Euzebya rosea: one gene and its partner. The protein of the gene in region 1 interacts with the protein of each later gene in a pairwise test. Links are inferred from orthologs where the notes say so. Each region holds a gene or a part of one and is shown in the gene's direction. Other genes may lie near its edges. The genes, in order: lpdA and CUC05_RS19805.

Evidence for each region.
Region 2: the proteins of lpdA (region 1) and CUC05_RS19805 interact in binary tests that used the Escherichia coli proteins (3 or more experiments, as listed by UniProt). The link is inferred for Euzebya rosea from one-to-one orthologs.

What each region holds. Positions count from the first base shown.
Region 1 is NZ_PGDQ01000023.1:21,851-25,127, reverse strand. Bases 102-3,062 are described here. They hold lpdA (dihydrolipoyl dehydrogenase), read left to right. Parts: upstream 102-850; coding sequence 851-2,275; downstream 2,276-3,062. Other genes in these bases: CUC05_RS22435 (Kelch repeat-containing protein), read right to left, coding at 2,305-3,062; CUC05_RS22445 (cupin domain-containing protein), read left to right, coding at 465-809; CUC05_RS22450 (dihydrolipoamide acetyltransferase family protein), read left to right, coding at 102-433. In the rest of the region: more of CUC05_RS22450, read left to right, coding at 1-101; more of CUC05_RS22435, read right to left, coding at 3,063-3,277. UniProt on the Escherichia coli protein: Lipoamide dehydrogenase is a component of the glycine cleavage system as well as of the alpha-ketoacid dehydrogenase complexes.
Region 2 is NZ_PGDQ01000016.1:130,066-133,318, reverse strand. The notes cover bases 301-3,237. They hold CUC05_RS19805 (ATP-dependent helicase), read left to right. Parts: upstream 301-618; coding sequence 619-2,856; downstream 2,857-3,237. Other genes in these bases: CUC05_RS19800 (ROK family transcriptional regulator), read left to right, coding at 2,989-3,237; CUC05_RS19810 (DUF6069 family protein), read right to left, coding at 301-446. Outside these bases: fahA (fumarylacetoacetase), read left to right, coding at 1-11; more of CUC05_RS19810, read right to left, coding at 30-300; more of CUC05_RS19800, read left to right, coding at 3,238-3,253. UniProt on the Escherichia coli protein: A helicase with DNA-dependent ATPase activity. Unwinds DNA duplexes with 3'-5' polarity. Translocates on single-stranded DNA with 3'-5' polarity. Initiates unwinding more efficiently from a nicked substrate than double-stranded DNA.

The sequences.
Region 1 (3,277 bases):
GCTGCACCGCCACGTCAACCTCGGCTTCGCCGCCCAGACCGACCGTGGCCTGGTCGTCCCCGTCATCAAGAACGCCCAGGACATGAACATCATCGACCTGGCGAAGACGCTCAACGAGATGGCCGACAAGGCCCGCGCCGGCAAGCTGACCCCCAGCGACATGAGCGGTGGCACGTTCACCATCTCCAACTACGGCGCGTTCGGCGTCGACGGTGGCGACATGGTGATCAACCACCCGGAAGCCGCGATCCTCGGCACCGGCCGGATCGCCGACAAGCCGTGGGTCGTCGACGGCGAGCTGGCGGTCCGCAAGACCATCACCTACTCCATCGCCTTCGACCACCGGATCATCGACGGTGGCGAGGGTGCCGGCTTCATCCGCTACCTCGCCGACATGACCGAGAATCCCACCCTCCTCACCGCGGCGCTGTGACGCGCGCCGTCACCGACGGGCTGTAGTCCGCATGGGCCGCAGCATGCCGGCGACCAGCCTCTCCGAGGAGCTGGCGCAGGTCGACGAGAACTGGTCGCCCCGACGGGTGGCCCGCTTCAACGGGCAGGAGGTCAGCGTCGCCCGCATCCACGGCGAGTTCGACTGGCACGTCCACTCCGACACCGACGAGGTCTTCCTCTGCATCTCCGGCGAGCTGGTCCTGCAGATCCGCTACGCCACGGGTGTGGAGGAGATCCACCTCGCCGCCGGTGACCTCCACGTCGTCCCCAAGGGTGTGACCCACCGGCCGATCGCCGAGGACCCGGCCGAGATCGTGCTGCTCGAGAAGGCCGGCACGGTCAACACGGGCGACTGACGCCCGTCCGGCCGACGAACGAACACGAAGGAACACGAGCAATGACCGAATCCGACAGCACCCACGACGTCATCGTCCTCGGCGGCGGGCCCGGTGGGTACGGCGTGGCCCTGCGCGCCGCCGTCCGCGGGTTGAACGTCGCGATGGTCGAGGCCGACAAGGTCGGTGGCACCTGCCTGCACTGGGGCTGCATCCCTTCCAAGGCCATGCTCCACGTGGGCAGCGTCCTGGACGAGGCCCGTGAAGCCGACCGGTTCGGCATCGACCTGACCGTCGCCGGGCTGGACGTCGCCAAGCTGGGGGCGTTCCGCGAGTCGGTCCAGACGCAGCTGTACAAGGGCCTCGAGGGGCTCGTGAAGTCGCGGAAGATCGACCTCGTCACCGGCTGGGGCAGCGTCGGCGCCGACGGGAAGTCCGTCACCGTGTCCGGCGGCGAGCGCGACGGCGAGGTCCTGCGCGCCGACAACGTCGTCATCGCCGTGGGCTCCTCGGTCCGGTCCCTGCCCGGGATCGAGATCGACGGCGACGTCGTCATCACCTCCGACGAGGCCACCAAGCTGGCGCGGGTGCCCGAGAAGGCGCTCGTCATCGGCTCGGGTGCGGTCGGCCTGGAGTTCGCGTCGCTGTTCAGGTCCCTGGGTGCGGAGGAGGTCGTCGTCGTCGAGGCGCTGGACCGCATCGCCCCGCTGGAGGACGAGGACCTGTCCAAGTCCCTCGCCCGGGCCTACCGCAAGCGCGGCATCACCACCATCGCCGGGACCGTCGCGTCGTCGGTCACCGTGTCGGAGGGCCCCAAGGGCAAGGCCGCCACGGTGAGCCTCGCCAACGGTGACGCCCACGTGGTCGACACCGTCCTGGTGGCCGTCGGCCGTGCGCCGCGGACCGCCGGGATCGGGCTGGAGGACCTCGGGATCCTCGACGAGCGGGGCTACGTCGTCGCCGACGAGTACGGCCGCACCGCGGTCGACGGCGTCTGGGCCGTCGGCGACATCCTGCCGCCGCCGGCGCTCGCCCTGGCCCATGCCGGGTTCGCCGAGGGGTTCAACGTCGCCGACCAGATCGCCGGTCACACCGTCGTCCCGGTCGACTACGCCCAGGTCCCGCGGGTGACCTACTGCACGCCGGAGGTGTCGTCGGTCGGCCTGACCGAGGCCCAGGCGGTCGAGCGGTACGGCAAGGACGCCGTCTCCTCCTCCAAGTACACCTTCAAGGGCAACGCCAAGGGCATCATCCACCAGTCCGACGGCTTCGTGAAGACCGTCGTCGGTGGGCCGGAGGGGGCCGTGCTGGGTGTCCACATCATCGGGCCGCACGCCACCGACCTGATCGCCGAGGCCCAGCTGATCACCGCATGGGGTGCCCTGCCCGAGGAGGTCGGCGCGCTGGTCCACCCCCACCCGACGCTGGCCGAGGCGATGGGCGAGGCCCACATGGCCGCGGCCGACCTGCCGTTCCACACCCACTGACCCGTCCACACCCCTGACCGCGCGGCCGGTCAGCTGGGCCAGCCGAGCGGCGGGCGCCAGATGGCCACGTCGACGGTCGGGCCCGCCTCGGTGTACCCGCCCCAGATGACGAGCTCGCTGCCCGTCCACGCGGCGACGGCGTTGACGCGGGGGCGGTCGACGTCCAGCACCTCCCACGCGTAGCCAGCCGGGTCCCACGACAGGAACGCCGAGGAGGGGTAGCCGCCGTACAGCAGCACGTGCTCGCCAGCCGTCGCGGTGGCCCAGCCGTACAGCGACGTCCGCGGATCGTCGACGCCGGGGAGCGGGGAGAGGGGTTCCCAGCTCCTGACCGCCGGACGGATCGACCCGAACCAGGGCGCGTCGTCGGCGGTCCTCCCGGCCACGACGAGGTCGCTGCGGGAGGTCCACACGCCGGCGAGCGGCGCCACCAGCCCCGGGAACGGCGCGACCCGCCACACATCGTTGGCTGGGTCGAACGTGGCCGCGAACGACGACGCCCGCTCCCGCTCGCCCCAGACCAGCACCGTCCCCGCCGGGTGCATGCCTGTCGCCTGCAGGGCGATCACCCGGGTGTCCCGACGACGGCCGCCCCCGTCGCCCGGCAGGGTGTCGTCCAGGACGAGGGGAGGGAGCATCCGCCAGGTGAGGGTGGCCCAGTCCAGCAGGGCAGCGCCGACGGCGGGCTGCACCGTCCCCGGCGCCTGACCACGCGGCGGCGCGGTCGCCCACAGGAGCACGAGCTCGGTTCCCGTCCACGCGACGGCGTCCACGCTCGGGACGGCCGCGGGTGGGTCGGTCACGTCGGTCCAGGTGCCGTCGGTCGGGTCGAGCACGTCCACGCGAGCGCACGGCATCGGCGCGTCACACGACGGCTCGCGGCCGACGACGGCGATCCGCTGTGTCCACTGGTCCCTGCCGGACGGGGTCGGGTCGTCCAGGTACCCCTCGATGAGCAGCACCTGCCGTCCGTCCGCCCGTCCGTCGGGGTGCGCGGGCAGG
Region 2 (3,253 bases), on another replicon or contig:
CGCCCGGGTAGGGGGCGGCGACGACGGGATCAGTCCTTCTGACCCCGTGCGGCCATGGTCGGGATCAGCACGATCGCCACGGCCGAGCACAGCGCCACGAGACCCCACTTGGCGCCGGTGGTCCCGTCTGTCGGGATGATGGCCAGGATCGCGGCGGCCAGCGCGCCGAAGGCGACCGCCATCCAGATCTTCCGACCCCTGTCCTTGCCGAGACCCTGCTCGAGCAGCATCACGGCGATCCAGCCGACCAGGCCGATCGCGAGGGCCGCCAGGGTGGTGGTCATCAGGCCGGGCGACATCGACAGGCCGAAGGGGCCGGTGAGGACGAGGTGCATCGTCGCGGCGACACCGGGGGCGAGCAGGACGCCGGCGAGGCGGTAGCCGATCGGCTTGGGCGTCGGGGGGACGATGTCTTCCTGGGTCTGAACGGGGATTGCGCCGGCCATGGGTGATCGTGTTCCTCGGGAGTGGGTGGCTCGGTGTGCGCCCCGCCGTGCGGGGCGTGACGACCGGGGATGCCCGCGCCGTCTTCGTCGACGTGGAGGGTATCGGATCGTGTCGGCCGGCCAGCATTCGGCCCCGGGCGGTGTCACGGGCACCCCGTACCATGACCTCACCGTGACGACTCCCAGCCTGCACCTCGACGGACTCAACCCACAGCAGAAGGACGCCGTGATGCACGACGGCGGTCCGCTGCTCGTCGTGGCCGGGGCCGGGTCGGGGAAGACCCGTGTCCTGACCCACCGCATCGCCCGCCTGATCGGCGACGGTGCGCACCCGCTGGAGATCCTCGCGATCACCTTCACCAACAAGGCCGCGGGTGAGATGAAGGACCGCGTCGGTCGCCTGGTCGGCGACGACCTGGTGGGGATCAGCCGCGACGAGCAGGGCCAGCCGACCAAGCGTCGCTGGGGTGGCATGTGGGTGCAGACGTTCCACTCCGCCTGTGCCCGCCTGCTGCGCACCGAGGCCCCTCGCCTGGGCTACGCCAAGCACTTCACGATCTACGACACCAGCGACTCCGGCCGGGTCGTCTCCCGGGTCATCAGCGACATTGGCCTGGACACCAAGAAGATCCCCGTCCGGGCCGCGCTGTCGGCGATCTCGGCGGCCAAGAACGAGCTGATCGACTTCGAGACCTACGCCTCGCAGGCCGAGGACTGGTGGACCACGCAGGTTGCCGAGGTCTACAAGGGCTACCAGGCCAGGCTCCACGCGGCCTCGGCCATGGACTTCGACGACCTGCTGGTCAAGACCGTGGAGATCTTCCAGCTGTTCGACGACACCCTGCAGCGCTACCAGCGGCAGTTCCAGCACGTCCTGGTCGACGAGTGGCAGGACACCAACCACGCCCAGTACAAGCTGGTGCAGATGCTGGCCGACCAGCACCGCAACATCACGGTCGTCGGCGACTCCGACCAGTCGATCTACGCCTTCCGCGGTGCGGACATCCGCAACCTGCTGGACTTCGAGAACGACTTCCCCGACGCGACGACGATCGTGCTGGACCGCAACTACCGGTCCACCCAGACCGTGCTCGACGCGGCAAACGCCGTCATCGCCAACAACTCCCAGCGGGTCGCCAAGGACCTGTGGACCGAGGCAGGCGCCGGCGACCGGATCATCCGCTACACCGCAGAGAACGAGCACGACGAGGCCGCGTTCGTCGCCGAGGAGATCCGCAAGCTGACCGCCGAGGGCACCTACCGCGGTGCCGACTGCGCGGTCTTCTACCGGACCAACGCCCAGTCCCGCGTGATGGAGGAGGTCATGCTGCGGGTCGGCCAGCCGTACCAGGTGATCGGCTCGACGCGCTTCTACGACCGCAAGGAGGTCAAGGACGCCCTGGCCTACCTGACCGTGCTGGTCAACCCCGGGGACGACGTCGCCGCGGGCCGCATCCTCAACGTCCCCCGGCGCGGGATCGGCAAGAAGACCCAGGAGGCGCTGACCGGCTACGCCGCGACCACCGGCACGACGCTGATCGAGGCCTGCCGCCAGGTGGGCGCCATCAACGGCGTGCCCACCCGCGCGGTCGGGGCCGTCGAGGGGTTCGTGGCGTTCCTCGACCGGATGCGCACCGCATGGATCGAGGAGGAGCTCACCCCACGGGCCCTGCTGGAGAAGGTGCTGGCGGAGTCCGGCTACATCGCCGAGCTCGAGGCCGAGCGCAGCCCCGAGGCCGAGGCACGGCTGGAGAACCTGGCCGAGCTCGAGGGCGTCGCCGAGGACCTGCTGTCGCTGACCCCCGACGCGACGCTGCCCGAGTTCCTCGAACGGGTGCAGCTGGTCAACGCCGAGGACGACCTGACCGACGAGTCGGCACGCGTGACGTTGATGACCCTGCACAACGCCAAGGGCCTGGAGTTCCCCGTCGTCTTCCTCGTCGGCCTCGAGGAGGGCGTCTTCCCCCACAGCCGAACCCTGTCGGAGCCCGACGAGATCGAGGAGGAGCGGCGGCTGGCCTACGTCGGCATGACCCGCGCGGAGAAGCGGCTGTACGTGACGTCGGCCTGGGCGCGGACGTTGTTCGGCGGGTCGCAGTCCAACCCGCCCAGCCGTTTCCTCGGCGAGATCCCCGCTGAGCTGGTCGAGGACCGCTCCACCGATCGGGGGGGACCGTCGCGTCGCGCCCTGTCCATGGCCGGGGTGAAGACGCAGTACCACCGCCGGGTCGAGGAGGACGACGACGGGCCCGAGTTCAAGGCAGGGGACTGGGTCATGCACACCCGGTTCGGCAAGGGCCGCATCGTGGAGATGACCGGCATGCCGGGTGAGGAGGAAGCCGTCATCGACTTCGCCGAGACCGGCGAGAAGCGCCTTGTCCTGGCCTACGCTCCGCTGATCCGCGCCTGACGTCCCTCGGCGCGTTCGCGTGTTGACATGGGCACGGTCGGAGGGTCGCGCGTTATGCTGGACAACCTCCTGACATCAGTCAACCAATGAACTAAGTCCGTCATGGACCGACCGGAAGTACGAGGGATCGCCATGGACGTGAACACGACGGTCAACACGGCCGGGGAGGTGCTCACGCTCATACGGGACGGTCGGGCACGGACCCGCGCGGAGCTCGTGCGCCTGACCGGTCTCTCGCGGGCAACGGTGTCCCAGCGGGTCGAGTCACTCCTCGGTGGCGGGTTCGTCTACGAGGCGGGTGAGGCTCCGAGCACCGGCGGTCGACCACCGCAGACGCTGGCGTTCAACAGCGAGGCCGGCGTGGTGCTCGTCGCCGATCTCGACGTCACCCGCGCAC